Regions from separate parts of the Streptomyces sp. NPDC052016 genome, predicted to be linked through region 1. Evidence: riboswitches for the same ligand, from Rfam matches in the RefSeq annotation. Region 1 holds a riboswitch; the other holds the start of a gene.
The links. A riboswitch is a leader RNA that binds a small molecule or an ion and turns the genes downstream of it on or off. The one in region 1 is predicted to bind glycine.

Region 1 (9,062 bases):
GCCCAGGACTGTGTCGCCCGGCTGGGCCAGCGCGAACAGGGCGGCCTGGTTGGCGGAGGCGCCGGAGTGCGGCTGGACGTTGGCGTACTCGGCGCCGAACAGCTCCTTGATCCGGTCGATGGCGATCTGCTCGGCGACGTCGACGTGCTCGCAACCGCCGTAGTAACGGCGACCCGGGTAGCCCTCGGCGTACTTGTTGGTCAGGACCGAGCCCTGTGCCTCCATGACCGCGGACGGAGCGAAGTTCTCCGAGGCGATCATCTCCAGCGTGGACTGCTGGCGGCGCAGCTCGGCGTCGACCGCGGCGGCGATCTCCGGGTCGAGCTCGTGCAGGGGCGTGTTCAGGACGGACATGCGTCTACGACTCCTCAGCCGGCGGTGTAGGCGGTGTACTCGTCGGCGGAGAGCAGCTCTTCCTGCTCGCCCGTGACGCGTACCTTGAACAGCCACCCGCCCTCGAAGGGGGCGGAGTTCACCAGCGACGGGTCGTCGGCGACGTCCTGGTTGACCTCGACGACCTCACCGTCGACCGGCGAGTACAGCTCGCTGACCGACTTGGTGGACTCGAGCTCGCCGCAGGACTCGCCCGCGGTCACCGTGTCACCGACCTCCGGGAGCTGGACGAAGACCACGTCGCCGAGCGCGTTGGCCGCGTGCTCCGTGATGCCGACCGTCGACACGCCGTCCTCGGCGGCCGACAGCCACTCGTGCTCCTTGCTGTAGCGCAGCTGCTGGGGGTTGCTCATGGCCTGAATTCTCCTGTACGCGGGGGAGTGCTGATGAATAGGGGCCTGCTGGAAGCACGCGTGAGCAGCGCAGATGTGCGCAGGGTCACGCGCTGCGACCGGCCTCGGTCGCTGCTTCGGCTTCGAGTCTCTACTTCTGGCGCCGGTAGAACGGCAGCGCCACGACCTCGTAGGGCTCGTGGCTGCCCCGGATGTCCACGCCGACGCCCGGCGTGCCCGGCGCCGCGTGGGCGGCGTCGACGTACGCCATCGCGATCGGCTTGCCCAGCGTGGGCGAGGGCGCACCGGAGGTGACCTCGCCGATCACCTCGCCGCCCACGACGACCGGGTACCCGGCGCGCGGGACGCGGCGGCCCTCGGCGACCAGGCCGACGAGGACGCGCGGCGGGTTCTCCGCGGAGCGGGCGGCCGCTTCCCGCAGGGCCTCGCGCCCCACGAAGTCGCCCTCCTTCTCGAACTTCACCACGCGGCCGAGGCCGGCGTCGAAGGGGGTCAGGTCGGTCGACAGCTCGTGCCCGTACAGCGGCATGCCCGCCTCCAGGCGCAGCGTGTCCCGGCAGGACAGGCCGCAGGGGACCAGACCGGCGGCCTCGCCCGCCTCGGTCAGCGACTGCCACAGCTCCACCGCGTGCTCCGGCCGCACGAACAGCTCGAAGCCGTCCTCGCCGGTGTAGCCGGTGCGCGCGATCAGCGCCGGGACGCCGGCGACGGTGCCGGGCAGACCGGCGTAGTACTTCAGGCCGTCGAGGTCGGCGTCGGTGAGCGACTTCAGGATGCCCGGCGACTCGGGGCCCTGGACGGCGATCAGCGCATAGGCGTCCCGGTCGTCGCGCACCTCGGCGTCGAAGCCGGCGGAACGCTCCACGAGCGCGTCCAGCACCACCTGGGCGTTGGAGGCGTTGGCGACGACCATGAACTCGTTCTCGGCGAGCCGGTACACGATCAGGTCGTCGAGGATGCCGCCGTCGGTGCGGCAGATCATGGTGTAGCGGGCGCGACCCGGCTTGACGGCGCTGATGTGACCCACCAGGGCGTGGTCGAGGAGGGCGGCGGCCTGCGAACCGGTGACGGTGATCTCGCCCATGTGCGAGAGGTCGAACAGGCCGGCCCGGGTGCGTACGGCGTGGTGCTCGTCGCGCTCGGAGCCATAGCGCAGGGGCATGTCCCAGCCGGCGAAGTCGGTCATCGTCGCGCCGAGCGCGCGATGGACGGCGTCGAGCGCGGTACGGCGCTGCTGGGTGGGTTCGGTACTGCTCATCGGGCGTTCGTCTCCCAAGGCAAGACTGGCGAGGTCGTTCCTCCCCATCTGTCATCGGAACCTGAGAGGTTCGCCATGATCGTGGATCACCGGTGAGCTGGAGTGATCGTGATCGTGGCTTGCACCTTGGGTGGAGCCGTCCCGGACGGGGTCGGCCCGCTTTTCAGATGTGCCTCGCCCGCGCGGTAACGGGGCCTGAGAGATTCAAGGGAGGGACTTGCTCCTTCGGCGCCCCGGCGAAGCTGTCACAGCTCCTGCCGGGAACTCTCCCGCGCGGATTCAAACGGCCGGTATGCAGTTGGCGCGCACATCATCGCACGGTCCGTCCGATCGCGGCAGGCCGCATCTGTAACCGGCTTGTGGCGGTACGCGCACGAAAACGGAAGACACCGGGCATTACCTTCTCTTTACGCTCGATGGGGAGAAGACTTGTCTGACCCCAGGGGAGGACGATCACGGTGAACAGGACCACGGGATACGCGACCACCTCGGCGCTCGCGCTGCCCGCGCTGCCCCCGCAGCCGGCGTCGCCGGGCAAGGAGGCGTGCGGTCCCGCGCCCGCGCCCGTCGTCCGCGACCTGCGTGACCGCGCCGGCCGCAGCCCGCGCGCACTGCTGTTCGGCCCGCACGACCTGGTCGTGGTGACGGGCCTGCCCGGCAGCGGGAAGTCCACGCTGATGAGGCGCGCGGTGACGGGCATCCGCGTCGACTCCCAGGACACCCGCGACCGCTGGGACGCCGCCGTGCCGCGCTTCCTGCCGTACGCGCTGTACCGGCCCCTCGTCCGCGTCGCCCACTACGCCGGGCTGCGCCGCGCCCTGCGCACCGGCGAGGGCGTGGTGGTGCACGACTGCGGGACGCAGGCCTGGGTGCGCCACTGGCTGGCCCGCGAGGCCCGCCGGCGCGGCGGCATCCTGCACCTGCTGCTTCTCGACGTCGCCCCCGGCACCGCGCTGGAGGGTCAGCGCGAGCGGGGCCGGGGCGTCTCCCGCTACGCGTTCCTGCGCCACCGCCGCGCCGCCTCCCGGCTGCTCCGCTCGGTCGAGAAAGGCCGCCTGCCCGGGGGCTGCACCTCGGCGATCCTCCTCGACCGCCCCGCGGCGGACGCCCTCCGCCGGATCGCGTTCACGGGCTGAGAACGGGGCCGACGGGTCGGGCGGGTCTCCCCGCCCGCGCCGACCCCACCGTTCCTGTCCCTGGGCGCTCCCCTCCGGACCCCCTGCCGTCCTGCCGGGCCGGCCTTCTCGCGCCGTGTCCTGCCGCGTCGGTGCCGGGTGGGAACCGGATGCCGGGGATCCGGGGCGCGGGCACGCCGATGGGGGGCGCGGGACGGGTCCGCAGGCCGGGGCGCGGGCAGTGGGGCGGGGTGTCGGTACCCGCTAGCCTTTCAGCCACAGCAGTGGATCCCAGCAGGCGGTAGGCAGATGGATTTCCCCCCGGCGGACCTCCCGGCGGACTTCTCCGCGGACGTCCCGGCACAGGCGCACCCTCATCCGCACGGCGGATGGCCCGGCAACGAGCTGGAGGAGGTGCTCTCGGCCTCCCTCGGCGTGCCGGGCGCCGGCGGGCGGATCCTGGAGGTGCTGGGCCGCAGCTTCGTGTGGGTTCCGCTGCCCAGCGGCGGCGGCCCGCACAGCGGCCCCCTCGACCTGCCCACGCTGGAGCTCGACGGCCAGGCGTACGTGCCCGTCTTCAGCTCCGAGGAGCAGTTCCGCCAGGTCGTCGGCGCGCACATGTCGTACACGATCGCGCCGGCCGTGGAGTTCGCCCGCGGGCTGCCGCCCCAGGTGGGCATCGCGGTGAACCCGGACGGAGTGGTCGGCGTCCCGCTGCCCCCGCCGGCCGTCGCCGAGCTGTGCCGCGCGGGCCGCACCCCGCTGGACGGCCCCGCGAGCGGCGGCCGCGTCCGCCTCTTCGAGCCCGACTGGCAGGACGACCCGGTCGACTTCCTCTCCGCGGCCTCGGCGGAGTTCGAGGCGACGGGCGTCGTCCTCACCGCCCGCCGCTGCCTGGCCGCCATCGAGACGGCCGACCCGGTCATGTTCGTCGGCGTGGAACTCTCCCAGTGGGAGGGGGACCTGAGGGCGCTCCCGCTCGAGGCGCTCGGCAGGGCCCTGGGCGCCGTCGCCGTGAAGTGGCCGGTCAACCTGGTCCTGCTGGACGTGACGGACGACCCGGTCGGCACGTGGCTGAAGGAAAGGGTGCGGCCCTTCTACACCCGGGCGCACTAGGAACGAACCGGAAACCCGGACCAGCCGCGCAGAGCCGCGTCCGCCGACAAGGAACAACCCGCCCCTCGTTGGGCGCCCGTTGTCGGCGGAGCCACCTAAGCTGGTCTCCAACGCGGGGCAACCAAACGAAGGGGCGGTACAGGTGAGCGCCAGCGGCATCGCGGCCGGGCAGGTCGAGCACATGCTGCGCCAGGTCACGCCCGGGCGCTACGACGCCTACGAGGCGCTCCTGCGCGCCCTCGCGACCCCGACCACCGGCCAGGTGTGGATGCTGCTGTGGCACGGACAGGCCGGCTCCCCGGACGCCCAGTACGGCACGATGGAGGTCGAGGGCCACGGCTACGCCCCCTGCGTCACCTCCGCCCAGGAGCTCTCCGCCAGCGGCTGGAACAGGTCCTACGAGGTGGTCGACGGCCTGGACGTGGCGCGCACGCTCTATCCGGACCACCACGGCCTCTGGCTGAACCCGCACGCCCCGGGCGGCGGCGTCGGCATCCCCTGGCTCGACCTGCGCCGGATCGCCACCGGCCTGGACCGGCAGCCGGCCGGACCGCTGCGCCTGTCCGAACCCGCCATCGAGATCCCGCAGTTCTACGCCCTCCTCGCGCAGAACGCCCACCGCACCCCGGCGCTGCGCTCGCTGCGCCGCGCCTGGGTCCAGCCCGCCCTGGGCGCGCCCTACCTCGCCATCGGGCTCGACGTGTACGACACCTCCCCGCCGGCCGTGGACGCCGTACGCGCGATGATGCAGCAGTCGATCGGCGCGATCCCGGAGGGGCTGCCGGTGTCGACGGTCGCCATGAGCGACGACTACGACCCGGTGGTGATGTGGATGCGCGTCCACGCCCGCCCCTTCTACGACCGCGAGGCCCACGCTCCCGCCGCCCCGGCCGCCCAGCAGGCGCCCGCCGCGGGCTACGGTTATCCACCCGCCGGCCGCTACTGACGCCGGCCTGCCGTCCCGTTCCTCGGGCACCACCGTACTTCTGCGCGCGTAGATAGGGGCGGTTGTACCGATTTACTCCTGATACGCCCCAACATGTCGCTGTCCGGCGGACGTTACCCGCCGTCCGGATAACGGAACCCACCTGACCGCATCACGTTTACGCATCCTTTCACTGCCAAGTCTGGCAACAGATCGCCAAAGCGTTGAAGACTCCCGCTCCAGGGGTGCTTCGCCCCTGTGTACGACGGACTGATCACGCCGCTACAGCGGCAAGTGCGGGCCGGCTACCGCCGGTTGAGAGGGGTCCCTGCCAGATGACGGCACCATTGCACGAGCCGACCGCGGAAGCGGCCCCGAGCGCGGCCGAGGAAGCGGCGGTCGCCACCAGCGGCGCCAAGGCCGTACAGGGCCGTTCCCTGGGCCGGATCGCCTGGGAGCGCCTGAAGCGGGACAAGCTCGCCCTGACGGGCGGGGTCGTGGTGCTCGTCCTCATCGTGATCGCCCTGCTGGCCCCGGTGATCACCAATCTGCTCGGGCAGGACCCCAACGAGTACCACGAGGACCTCATCGACCCGCTGTTCGGTACGCCCACGGGCTCCCTGGGCGGCATCAGCGGCGAGCACCTGCTGGGTGTCGAGCCGGTCAACGGCCGCGACATCCTCGCCCGCATCCTCTATGGCGCCCGCATCTCGCTGCTGGTCGGCTTCCTGTCGGCCGTGGTCGCGGTGATCCTCGGCACCGTCCTGGGCATCCTCGCCGGCTTCTTCGGCGGCTGGGTCGACTCCCTCATCAGCCGGGTGATGGACGGCCTGCTGGCCTTCCCCCAGCTGCTGTTCATCATCGCGCTGGTCTCCGTCATGCCGAACGAGATGCTCGGACTGACCGGCACGGGTGTGCGCGTCTTCGTGATGATCCTGGTCATCGGCTTCTTCGGCTGGCCCTACATCGGACGCGTGGTGCGCGGCCAGACGCTCTCGCTGCGTGAGCGCGAGTACGTCGAGGCCGCGCGGTCGCTGGGCGCGGGACGGCTGTACATCCTGTTCAAGGAGCTGCTGCCCAACCTCGTCGCCCCGATCATCGTGTACACGACGATGATGATCCCCACCAACATCCTCACCGAGGCGGCACTCAGCTTCCTGGGCGTGGGCGTCAAGCCGCCCACGGCCTCCTGGGGGCAGATGCTTTCGAGCGCGCTCGATTACTACGACTCGGACCCCATGTACATGGTGGTCCCGGGCGTGGCGATCTTCATCACCGTGCTTGCCTTCAACCTCTTCGGCGACGGCGTGCGTGACGCGCTGGACCCGAAGGGCTCCCGCTGAACTGCCGTACCCCAAGCCTCCCGTGGCTCTCACACGGGGTCTCTCATCAAATCCGGAGGATCCGAGATCGTGACTACCCAACGCACCTCAGGGCGGCGCAAGCAGGCCATGGCCGCTGCCGCCGTGGTCGCGGCGCTGCTGACCACGGCGGCGTGCGGCGGCGGTGGAGATGACGGCGACGGCGGTTCGAAGAACGGCGCCGCCGGGTTCGACGCCGCGAACCAGAAGATCGCCCAGGCCGACCTGGTCAAGAAGGGCGGCGAGCTGAAGTTCGGTGGCGCCCAGGACGCCGACTCGTGGGACACCACGCGCGGCTACTACGGCTTCATGTGGGACTTCGCCCGCTACTACAGCCGCCAGCTCGTCACGAACAAGCCGGAGCCCGGCAAGGCCGGCGCCGAGCTGACCCCCGACCTCGCCACCGGTCTCGCCAAGATCACCGACGGCGGCAAGACCTACACGTACACGCTGCGTGACGGCATCACCTGGGAGGACGGCAAGCCGATCACCTCCAAGGACATCAAGTACGGCATCGAGCGCGTGTGGGCGCAGGACGTGCTGTCCGGCGGTCCGACGTACCTCAAGGAGGTGCTGGACCCGACCGGCGCCTACAAGGGCCCGTACAAGGACACCTCCGCGGACAAGCTCGGTCTGAAGGCCATCGAGACGCCCGACGACAAGACCATCATCTTCAAGCTGCCGAAGGCCAACTCGGACTTCGAGGAGATGCTGGGCCTCATCTCGGCCTCGCCGGTCCGCCAGGACAAGGACACCAAGTCCAAGTACGGCCTGAGGCCCTTCTCCTCCGGCCCGTACAAGTTCGAGTCGTACAACCCGGGCAAGGACCTGACCCTCGTCCGCAACGACCAGTGGAAGCAGGCCTCGGACCCGATCCGCAAGGCCTACCCGGACAAGATCACGGTCAAGTTCTTCTCGAACGCCAACGAGCTGGACCAGCGCCTGATCAACGGCGACCTGGACATGGACATCAACCAGACCGGCATGTCGCCGCAGGGCCGCACCACCGCCCTGAAGCAGCACAAGGCCAACCTGGACAACCCCGTCTCCGGCTACATCCGTTACGCGGTCTTCCCGCAGAGCGTCGCGCCGTTCAACAACATCGAGTGCCGCAAGGCCGTCATCCTCGGCGCCGACCACGTCTCGCTGCAGACCGCGCGCGGCGGCCCGGTGGCCGGTGGCGACATCGGCACCAACATGCTGCCGCCGCAGGTTCCGGGCTCCGAGGGCCAGAAGTACGACCCGTACGAGCTCGCCGGCGCCAACAAGAGCGGCAACGTCGCCAAGGCCAAGGAAGCGCTGAAGGCCTGCGGTCAGCCGAACGGCTTCAAGACCACCATCGCGGTCCGCAACAACAAGCCCGCCGAGGTGGCCACGGCCCAGTCCCTGCAGGCGTCCCTGAAGAAGATCGGCATCACCGCCGAGATCGACCAGTACGACGGCTCGCAGACCTCCAGCATCATCGGTAGCCCCTCCAACGTGAAGAAGAAGGGCTACGGCATCATCATCATGGGCTGGGGCGCGGACTTCCCGTCCGTCCAGGGCTACGGCCTGCCGCTGTGGAACAGCAAGTACATCCTCGAGAGCGGCAACAACAACTACGCCCTGATCAACGACAAGACGATCGACGGCCTCTTCGACACCTACGTCAACACGCTGGACGACGCGGGCAAGGCCAAGATCGCGACCGAGATCAACCACAAGGTGATGGAGGGCGCGTACTACCTGCCCTTCGTCTTCGAGCGGTTCCTCAACTGGCGCGGCAGCCGGCTGGCGAACGTCTACACGTCCGACGGCTACAGCGGCATGTACGACTTCGTCAACCTCGGTCTGAAGTCCACCAGCTGACAACCGGTACACCCGCCGTACGGCACGAAAGGCAGGTGAAGGCCGGCGCGGCGTGATCGCGGGCCACCGGAAGACCTCCGGTGGTCCGCGGTCCGCAGCGGGCCGAGAGCTGTGCTCGCTTATCTCATCAGGCGGCTGTTCGCCGCCGCAGTGATGCTCGTGGTCATCATCATGGTGGTCTTCGGCATCTTCTTCCTCGTCCCCAAGTGGGCCGGCGTCGACGTTGCCCTCAGCTTCGTGGGCAAGCAGGCCGACCCCGCCGCCGTCGAGGGCGTGCGGCAGAAGCTGGGACTGAGCGACCCGATCTACACCCAGGTCTGGGAGTTCTTCAAGGGCATCTTCGCGGGCCGCACCTACGTGGGCGGCGGTGACTCCGTGCACTGCGCCGCGCCGTGCTTCGGTTACTCCTTCCGCAGCGAGCAGGCCGTCTGGCCGGTGCTCACCGACCGCTTCCCGGTGACCCTGGGTCTCGCGCTCGGCGCCGCCGTGCTCTGGCTGATCTTCGGTGTCGCGGCGGGTGTGCTCTCCGCGCTCAAGCGGGGCACCATCTGGGACCGCGGTGCGATGGTCGTCGCCCTCGCGGGTGTCTCCCTCCCCATCTACTTCACCGGCATGCTGAGCCTGGCGATCTTCGTCTTCGGACTGAAGTGGTTCGACGGCCAGTACGTGCCGCTGGAGGACAGCTTCGGCGGC
Region 2 (9,062 bases), on a different contig from region 1:
CCGCCGAGCGCGGTCACCCTCCACCGCGACCGCCCCACCGGCTCCAGCGCCCGCAACCTCTGGCGCTGCGAGGTCGCCGGACTGGAGACCCACGGCGACCAGATCCGCGCCGACCTCACCGGCGAACTCCCCCTCGCCGCCGACCTCACCACGGTCGCGGCCGCGGAACTCGACCTGCACCCGGGGGCTCCGGTATGGGCGACGGTGAAGGCGGCCCAGACCCACGCCTACCCGGCATGACAAAGCCTGCATAGCCACGACAGACAACAGAGTGCATACCGGGCAGAGAGGGCATGGGGTCCTACGGTGGTTGCCATGACCCTGAGCATCCGCAACCAGCTCCCCGGCACCGTCACCGCCGTCAACCCCGGCGAGGTGATGGCCACCGTCGGGGTCCGTCTCACCGGTGGTCAGGCCCTCACCGCGGCGATCACCCTGGACGCCGTCACCGACCTCGGTCTCGCCCCGGGCACCGCCGTCCGGGTCCTGGTGAAGGCGACGGAGGTCTCCCTCGCCACGGCGCGGGCCGACCACCTCTCGATCCGCAACCAGCTTCCCGGGACGGTCACCGAGGTCACGGCCGGGGGAGCCATGGCCTCCGTGAAGATCGCCTCGGAAGCCGGCGAACTGACCTCCGTGATCACCAAGGAGGCGGCCACCGACCTGGGACTGACGGCCGGCTCCCCGGTGGTCGCCCTGATCAAGTCGACCGAGGTCTCGCTGGTGACGGCCTGACACGCCGAGGGCTCCCGCCCGAACCGGACGGGAGCCCCACGCCTGCGGCGTCCGCGCGTCAGTCCTCGTACGCGTCCAGCGGCGGGCAGGAGCAGACCAGGTTCCGGTCACCGAAGGCCTGGTCGATCCGGCGCACCGGCGGCCAGTACTTGTCGGCCGCGGACACCCCGGCCGGGAAGACGGCCTCCTCGCGCGTGTACGCGTGCTCCCACTCGCCGCCGAGCGCGCCCGCGGTGTGCGGGGCGTGGCGCAGCGGGTTGTCGTCGGCGGGCCACTCGCCGGAGCCGACCTTCTCGATCTCGGCGCGAATGGCGATCATCGCCTCGCAGAACCGGTCGAGCTCGGTCAGGTCCTCCGACTCGGTCGGCTCGATCATCAGCGTCCCGGCCACCGGGAACGACATCGTCGGCGCGTGGAAGCCGTAGTCGATGAGCCGCTTGGCCACGTCGTCGACGCTCACCCCGGTCGCCTTGGTCAGCGGCCGCAGGTCGATGATGCACTCGTGCGCGACCAGCCCGCCGGGGCCGGTGTACAGCACCGGGTAGTGCGGCTCGAGCCGCTTGGCGATGTAGTTGGCGGACAGCACCGCCACCTGCGTGGCCCGCTTCAGCCCCTCACCGCCCATGAGCCGCACATAGGCCCACGAGATCGGCAGGATCCCCGCGGAACCCCAGGGCGCCGCCGAGATCGGCCCGACACCCGTGTCGGGCCCGGCGGCGGGCTGCAGCGGGTGGTTCGGCAGATACGGCGCCAGGTGCGACCGTACGGCGACCGGGCCGACGCCGGGACCGCCGCCGCCGTGCGGGATGCAGAACGTCTTGTGCAGGTTCAGGTGGGAGACGTCACCGCCGAAGTGGCCCGGCTTGGCGACCCCGACGAGCGCGTTGAGGTTGGCGCCGTCGACGTAGACCTGCCCGCCGGCCTCGTGCACCCGCGCGCAGATGTCGGCGACGTGCTCCTCGAACACACCGTGCGTCGACGGGTACGTGATCATCAGCACCGCCAGCTCGTCCCGGTGCTTCTCGATCTTCGCCCGCAGGTCCTCGATGTCGATCTCGCCGTCCTCGGCGGTGTTCACGACGACGACCTTCATGCCCGCCATCACGGCGCTGGCGGCGTTGGTGCCGTGCGCGGACGACGGGATGAGGCACACGGTCCGCTGCTCGTCGCCGTTGGCCCGGTGGTACCCGCGGACGGCCAGCAGACCGGCCAGCTCGCCCTGGGACCCGGCGTTGGGCTGGAGGGACACCTTGTCGTACCCGGTGACCTCGGCGAGGCGTTCCTCCAGCTCACGGATGAGCGTGAGGTAACCCTGCGCCTGCTCCGCGGGCGCGAAGGGGTGCAGCTGCCCGAACTCGGGCCAGGTGACCGGCTCCATCTCGGTGGTCGCGTTGAGCTTCATGGTGCAGGAACCCAGCGGGATCATGCCACGGTCGAGCGCGTAGTCGCGGTCGGCGAGCCGGCGCAGGTAGCGCAGCATCGCGGTCTCGGAGCGGTGCTCGTGGAAGACGGGGTGGGTGAGGAAAGCGTCGCTGCGCAGCAGCCCGGCCGGCAGCGCGCCCTCGGTGACCGCGTCGAGCGCCTCGACGTCCCCGTCGACCCCGAAGGCGGCCCAGACGGCGCCCACCTGGGCCCGCCCGGTGGTCTCGTCGCAGGCGACCGACACATGGTCCGCGTCGACGAGGTGCAGGTTCACGCCGTTGTCCCGCGCGGCGGCGACGACCTCGGCGGCCCTCGCGGGCACGCGCACGGTCAGCGTGTCGAAGTAGGAGCCGTGCACGACCTCCACGCCACCGGCCGTGAGCCCCGCAGCCAGGATCGACGCGTACCGGTGCGTCCGCCGAGCGATCCCCTTCAGCCCCTCGGGCCCGTGGTAGACGGCGTACATCCCGGCCATGACGGCGAGCAGCACCTGCGCCGTGCAGATGTTGCTGGTCGCCTTCTCGCGCCGGATGTGCTGCTCACGCGTCTGCAGCGCCAGCCGGTAGGCCTTGTTCCCGTCGGCGTCGACGGACACGCCCACGAGCCGCCCGGGCAGGCTGCGCGCGAACTTCTCGTGCACGGCCATGTAGCCGGCGTGCGGCCCGCCGAAGCCCATCGGCACCCCGAACCGCTGCGTGGTCCCGACCGCGATGTCCGCGCCCAGCTCACCCGGCGACGTCAGCAGCGTCAGCGCGAGCAGATCGGCGGCCACGGTGACGAGCGCTCCGAGCCCATGCGCCTGCTCGATGACCGGCTTGATGTCACGTACGGCCCCGGAGGCGCCCGGGTACTGGATCAGTACGCCGTTGATCTCCCGAGCTGCGATCTCGGCCGGGATGCCCTCACTGAGGTCGGCGACGACGACCTCGACGCCGGTCGGCTCGGCCCGGGTCTCGATCACGGCGATGGTCTGCGGCAACGCGTCCGCGTCGACCAGGAAGAGGCCCTTCTTGTTCTTGCCCATGCGCCGGGACAGCGCCATCGCCTCGGCGGCGGCCGTGCCCTCGTCGAGCAGGGAGGCGCCGGAGGTCGGCAGGCCCGTGAGGTCGGCGACCATGGTCTGGAAGTTCAGCAGCGCCTCGAGCCGGCCCTGGGAGATTTCCGGCTGGTAGGGCGTGTAGGCCGTGTACCAGGCCGGGTTCTCCATGACGTTGCGCAGGATGACGGGCGGCGTGAAGGTGCCGTAGTAGCCGAGCCCGATCATTGAGCCCAGGACCTGGTTGCGATCGGCCAGCGCGCGCAGCTCGGCCAGCACCTCGGCCTCCGACCGGGCGCCCGGCAGGTCCAGCGCGTCGGCGCTCTTGATCACGTCCGGGACGGCGGCGGCGGTGAGCTCGTCCAGCGAGCCGTACCCGACCTGCGCGAGCATCTTGGCCCGCGCCTCCTGGTCGGGCCCGATGTGGCGCTGCTCGAAGGGGATTCCCTGTTCGAGGTCGGAGAGCGGAATGCGATGGGCGGTCATTGCGGAGGCCTCCTGGTCTGACGCGACCTTCGAGGGGCACCACGGAACGGGTACCCGGACGGCCTCCCCCTCTGTCATCTCAACCTGAGAGCTTCACCGGCCGCCCGAGAGCGCCCGGCTTTCACCGTCGGTGAGAGCGGAAGCCGTCGACACCCGCCCTGCTTTCCAGAGTGACCTCGTCCGTGCGGTACGTGTGCCTGAGAGATTCCGGGGAGGATTTGCTCCTTCGGCGCCTCCGGAGATCTCCGGAGAACTCTCCCGCACGGGGTCAGCAGCCGTTGTCAGACTACCAGCGAGGTCAACGCCACCTCCTGTCGAGTGGCCGCCATCACAAATGTGCTCTTTTGTAGTGCTTACGGATGAGTTGCGACCAAGTGGAGGGCCCGTGCAGACCGACATCGATCCGCGCAACCTGATCGGCCGCAAGGCGTTCGACCGCAACGGCACCAAGATCGGCACCATCGACGAGGTCTACCTCGACGACGCGACCGGCGTGCCGGAGTGGGCGGCCATACGCACCGGCCTGTTCTCCCGGGACGCCTTCGTCCCCCTCGAGCCCAGCGAACTGGTCGACGGCACCCTCCGCGTCCCCTTCGACCGCGCCCTGATCAAGGACGCCCCGGACTTCGGCGTGGGCCGCCACCTCTCCCCCGAGCAGGAACTCCAGCTCTACCACCACTACGGCCTCGACGTGGGCGCCCCTCCCCCGCTCGAGGACCACGACTTCGGAAAGCTGGCGGGCAAGGACGAGACCTGAACCCGGTCGGGCACAGCTGCGACGGGACAGCGCAGGCCACGGGCCCCATCACCGGCGCCGCGTCACGTTCCGCCGTCGACCGGCAGTGGAAACGGTGCTGCTCGCCGGGGCCCGTGTCCGGGTGCTGGGTGGCCGGATCCGGGGTCGGTCGCCTCCTGGAGGGCCCTCAGGCCGACGGCCGACCCGGTGACCCGCGCACCACGCCCCGTTGCCTCGTCCCGGCACTCCGGGAACCCCGACAGGACGCACCGACGTCAGGACCCGCCCCCGTGCCGCCCCACCGGCACATCGCCCTCCGCCCCCGCCGCGCCGGCCGACTCCGCGGTGCCCACCGTGCCCACCGTGCCCACCGTCTGCACCGCGTTGTCGATGTCCCCAGTGCCCGCCGCGTCCGCTGAGCCCGCCGTGCCCGCCACCCCCTCTGCTTCCACAGTGGCCGCCGCATCCGCCGCGTCCGACGACGCGGCCTCCCCCGGTCTTCGCCGCACCAGCGGCAACGGATCAGCCGGTTCCAGATCCGGGTCGTCGATCCGGAACGTCCGCACCCGGCCCACCTCCGACTCCGGCGTCTCGAACCGCACGGTCACCCGCCCCAGCCCACTCCCCTGCACCCAGCCGTGCCCCAGCTCGCTGTGCCGCACGTCGTGCCCGGGCCGCCAGTGATGCTCGGCCGGTACCGCCTCCTCCTGGACGGGCTCGACCGCGACCTCCTCCTCCGGCCCCTCCCCGCGCTCCTCGGCCGCCTGCGCGAACAGGTCCTCCTGGGTGAAGTCGGCCAGCCCGCTGACCCCGACGCCGAGCAACCGCACCCCGCCCGTGGTGTCCACGGAGTCGAGCAGCCGTGCGGCCGCCTCCCGCACCACCGCGGGATCGTCCGTGGGCCCCCGCAGCGTCTCGGACCGGGTCAGGGTGGAGAAGTCGTACCGCCGCACCTTCAGCACGATGGTCCGTCCCGACAGACCCGCGCCCCGAAGCCTGTGCACACACCGATCGGCCAGCCGCCGCACCTCCGTCTCCACCCGCACCCGGTCGTGGATGTCCACGTCGTAGGTGTCCTCGACCGACACCGACTTGGTCTCCCGCTCCGCCACCACGGGCCGGTCGTCGCGCGCCAGCGCCATGGCGTACAGCCCGTGCCCGTGTGCCTTGCCCAGCAGCCGTACGAGCTCGTCCTCGCCCGCCTCGACGATCTCGTCGACCGTGGTGATGCCGGCCCGCCTCAGATGGTCGCCCGTGGCCGGTCCGACCCCCGGCAGCGTCCGCACCGACATGGGACCTAGAAGTGCCCGCTCCGTGCCCGGTTCGATCAGCACCAGGCCGTCGGGTTTGGCCTGCTCCGAGGCGATCTTCGCGAGCATCTTGGAGGCGGCCAGGCCCACCGACCCCGTCAGCCCCGTGACGGCCCGGATGTCCGCCCGCAGCCGCACTCCGGCCAGCCGCGCCGACTCGCTGTCCCAGGCCGCTCCCCCGGCCTCCAGGTCCACGAACGCCTCGTCCAGACTCAGCGGCTCGACGAGCGGAGACAGGGCCCGCAGCAGCCCCATGACCTGGTCACTGATCGACCGGTAGAAGGCGAAGCGCGGACTGAGGTAGGCGGCGTTCGGAGCCAGCCGACGCGCCTGGGCCGTGGGCATCGCCGAGTGCACCCCGAAGACCCGCGCCTCGTACGAGGCGGTCGCCACCACCCCGCGCGGCCCCAGACCGCCGACGATCACGGCCTTCCCGCGCAGACTCGGCTTGGACGCCTGCTCCGCCTGCGCGAAGAAGGCATCCATGTCGAGATGCAGGATGGTGGGCGCGTTTCTCACATCTCCGATGCTGCACCACGCCACTGACAATGACCGACCGCGGACCGGCCGCCCGGCGCCCCGACATTGCCGGCGGACCGGCCGTCCGGCGCCCCGACAATACGGCGGAGCCAGCCCCGTTCGGCGGTCCGGGCACCCGGCGCCCGACGGGAAGGGCTCAGACCGCCCGGTTGCGCCGCCGCGCCAGTTCGTCCGCCGGATTGTGCCCGACGAGCGTCTCGCCGGTGTCGACCCGCTCCCCGTGCAACTGGGACAGCGCGCTCTCGACGTCCCGCCACACCACGCCGACGGCGATGCCGAAGATGCCCTGACCGCCCTGGAGCAGTGCGTGGACCTCGTCCGGCGAGGTGCACTCGTAGACCGTCGCACCATCGCTCATCAGCGTCAGGCGCTCCAAGTCGCGAAACCCGCGCTCGCGCAGGTGCTGCACGGCGGTGCGGATGTTCTGCAGCGACACGCCGGTGTCGAGGAACCGCTTGACGATCTTCAGGACGACGACGTCCCGGAAGCTGTACAGACGCTGTGTGCCGGACCCGTACGCGGGGCGCACGCTCGGCTCGACGAGCCCGGTGCGCGCCCAGTAGTCCAGTTGCCGGTAGGTGATGCCGGCGGCCGCACAGGCCGTCGGACCGCGGTAGCCGATCTGCTCGGACGCCATGGACGCCGCCCCTCCGCTGCTCGGCACGGCCGCCGGTCGCTGAGGAGCGTGATCGGCCGCGCTGCCGTGATGGGGGTACCCCCTGCTCGAACGCAGCCGCGAGTTCGGGGGAGGGTACGGACCGCTCCCCCCGACACCGAGTCCGGGGGCACCCCCAGCCGTACCGTCGCCGCTGCTTCTCACGCCGACCTCCGTCCTTGACCTGCCTTCTCGACGGTAGGCAGTCACCAGGGGTGCGTCAACGATCGCCACACTCGCCACGCCGAGTGATAATCACCCTAAGAGTGGTTTCCCGCACCCCACCGCGGGGAAAGGCTAGCCGAATGCGCTGAGGGGAAGCCGTAGGACGCTCTCACGGGCCACCGGCAATTGCCGAGGCGGAGCGCCTCCTACTGGTTGCTGCTGCCGAAGTCCTCGGGCGAGATCTGGTCGAGGAACTCGCGGAACTTCTCCACCTCGTCCTCCTGCTCGTCCGGGATGGCGATCCCCGCGTCGTCGAGCACGGTGTCGCTGCCGTAGATCGGCGTCCCGGTGCGCAGTGCCAGCGCTATGGCGTCGGAGGGGCGGGCGCTCACCTCGACGCCGCTGGCGAAGACCAGCTCGGCGTAGAAGACGCCTTCACGCAGGTCCGTGATGCGCACTTCCGTGAGCTCCTGGCCGACGGCCTCCAGCACGTCCTTGAACAGGTCGTGGGTCAGCGGCCGCGCGGGAGCCATGCCCTGCTGGGCGAAGGCGATGGCCGTCGCCTCCCCCGGTCCGATCCAGATGGGGAGGTAGCGGTCGCCTCCCACTTCACGCAGCAGCACGATCGGTTGGTTGGAGGGCATCTCGACCCGGACACCTACGACATCGAGCTCGTTCACACAGCAACCCTAGGCCGTGCCCGGGACGTTTGGGTAGTCGGGCCGGGAACGGGTGACCGATCCGGGCCGCCCGGAGCCCTCTGTCTCAGGGCAGCCGCACACCGAGCGCGGTCTGCACCAGCGCCGCGTGCAGCCTGACCGTGAGGTCGGCGAGCTCCTTCGTCCGGGCCTGCGCAAGGGCCCTGGTCTGCGGATTGCGGTGCCTCTTGAGCGGGGCGACCACCTGGTCCACCAACCCCGCCTCACGGTCGGCGGCGGCCTTCATCACCCGCAGATGCCGGGGCTCGATGCCGAAGCGCCCCAGTTCGGCGATGAGTGAGGCCACCGTGGCCGCCTCGGCGTCGTAGACGCCGTCCTCCAGCGGCACGACGAGCCCGTACGACTCCCATTCCGCGAGCTCCGGCTCCCCGATGCCCGCGGCCGCCAGCAGCTCGGCCCGCCCGATGCGGGCCACCGTGGGGGCGTCGGACGGCTCGGGGACGGCCTCCCCGTCCCGCTGCCGGCCCAGGGTCGGCAGCTGCGCGGCCTCGCCGCGCTCCATGGCGTCCAGGTACTCCCGGATCACCTTGAGCGGCAGGTAGTGGTCCCGCTGCATCCTCAGTACGTGCCCGAGACGCTCGACGTCCTCGGCACTGAACTTGCGGTACCCGGATGGGGTCCGCTGCGGCTCGACGAGCCCCTCCGACTCCAGGAAGCGGATCTTGGAGATGGTGACTTCGGGGAACTCGTCGCGCAGCACGTTCAGCACCGTGCCGATGCTCATCAGACCACCGTCCGCGGTGGCGGTGCCGTGTCCGGCACCGCCCCTCGGTGTTCGCAGCATGGGCCTTCCCTGGGAGTACCCCCGGACGGAGCCCGGGGGGAGGGTCAGTAGCCTCGCTGGCTCGCGTAGAAGACCAGCCGGTACTTGCCGATCTGCACCTCGTCGCCGTTCGACAGAGCGACCTCGTCGATCCGCTCCCGGTTGACGTACGTGCCGTTCAGGCTGCCGACGTCGGCCACCGTGAACGAACCGTCCTGGCGGCGCCGGAACTCCACGTGGCGGCGCGACACCGTCACGTCGTCCAGGAAGATGTCGCTCTGCGGGTGACGCCCGGCCGTGGTCAGGTCACCGTCCAGCAGGAAGCGGCTGCCCGAGTTGGGCCCACGACGCACGACGAGCAGGGCGGAGCCGAGCGGCAGCGCGTCCACAGCGGCCTGCGCCTCGGGCGAGAGCGCCGGCAACTGGGTCTGACCGGTGGTCTCGGAGTCGTAGGCCTCCAGACCGGAGATGGAGATGGTGGAGGTCGTCTCCGAC

Region 2: it holds a riboswitch for glycine, as region 1 does, so the genes downstream of both, gcvP (aminomethyl-transferring glycine dehydrogenase) here and gcvT (glycine cleavage system aminomethyltransferase GcvT) in region 1, are expected to answer to the same signal.

The regions. Positions count from the first base shown of each region.
Region 1 covers NZ_JBIUBX010000007.1:49,582-58,643, forward strand. The annotation lists gene glyA (serine hydroxymethyltransferase) at 1-354, opposite strand, end outside; gene gcvH (glycine cleavage system protein GcvH) at 369-746, opposite strand; gene gcvT (glycine cleavage system aminomethyltransferase GcvT) at 877-2,004, opposite strand; glycine riboswitch at 2,178-2,286, opposite strand; gene ACIHAR_RS10975 (AAA family ATPase) at 2,463-3,140, shown strand; gene ACIHAR_RS10980 (enhanced serine sensitivity protein SseB) at 3,429-4,235, shown strand; gene ACIHAR_RS10985 (enhanced serine sensitivity protein SseB C-terminal domain-containing protein) at 4,378-5,181, shown strand; gene ACIHAR_RS10990 (ABC transporter permease) at 5,496-6,503, shown strand; gene ACIHAR_RS10995 (ABC transporter substrate-binding protein) at 6,573-8,369, shown strand; gene ACIHAR_RS11000 (ABC transporter permease) at 8,481-9,062, shown strand, end outside.
Region 2 covers NZ_JBIUBX010000039.1:6,146-15,207, reverse strand. The annotation lists gene ACIHAR_RS36400 (ABC transporter ATP-binding protein) at 1-240, shown strand, start outside; gene ACIHAR_RS36395 (TOBE domain-containing protein) at 316-735, shown strand; gene gcvP (aminomethyl-transferring glycine dehydrogenase) at 794-3,679, opposite strand; glycine riboswitch at 3,855-3,950, opposite strand; gene ACIHAR_RS36385 (PRC-barrel domain-containing protein) at 4,065-4,436, shown strand; gene ACIHAR_RS36380 (DNA polymerase IV) at 4,691-6,244, opposite strand; gene ACIHAR_RS36375 (MerR family transcriptional regulator) at 6,402-7,085, opposite strand; gene ACIHAR_RS36370 (bifunctional nuclease family protein) at 7,292-7,765, opposite strand; gene ACIHAR_RS36365 (MerR family transcriptional regulator) at 7,851-8,588, opposite strand; gene ACIHAR_RS36360 (FHA domain-containing protein) at 8,633-9,062, opposite strand, start outside.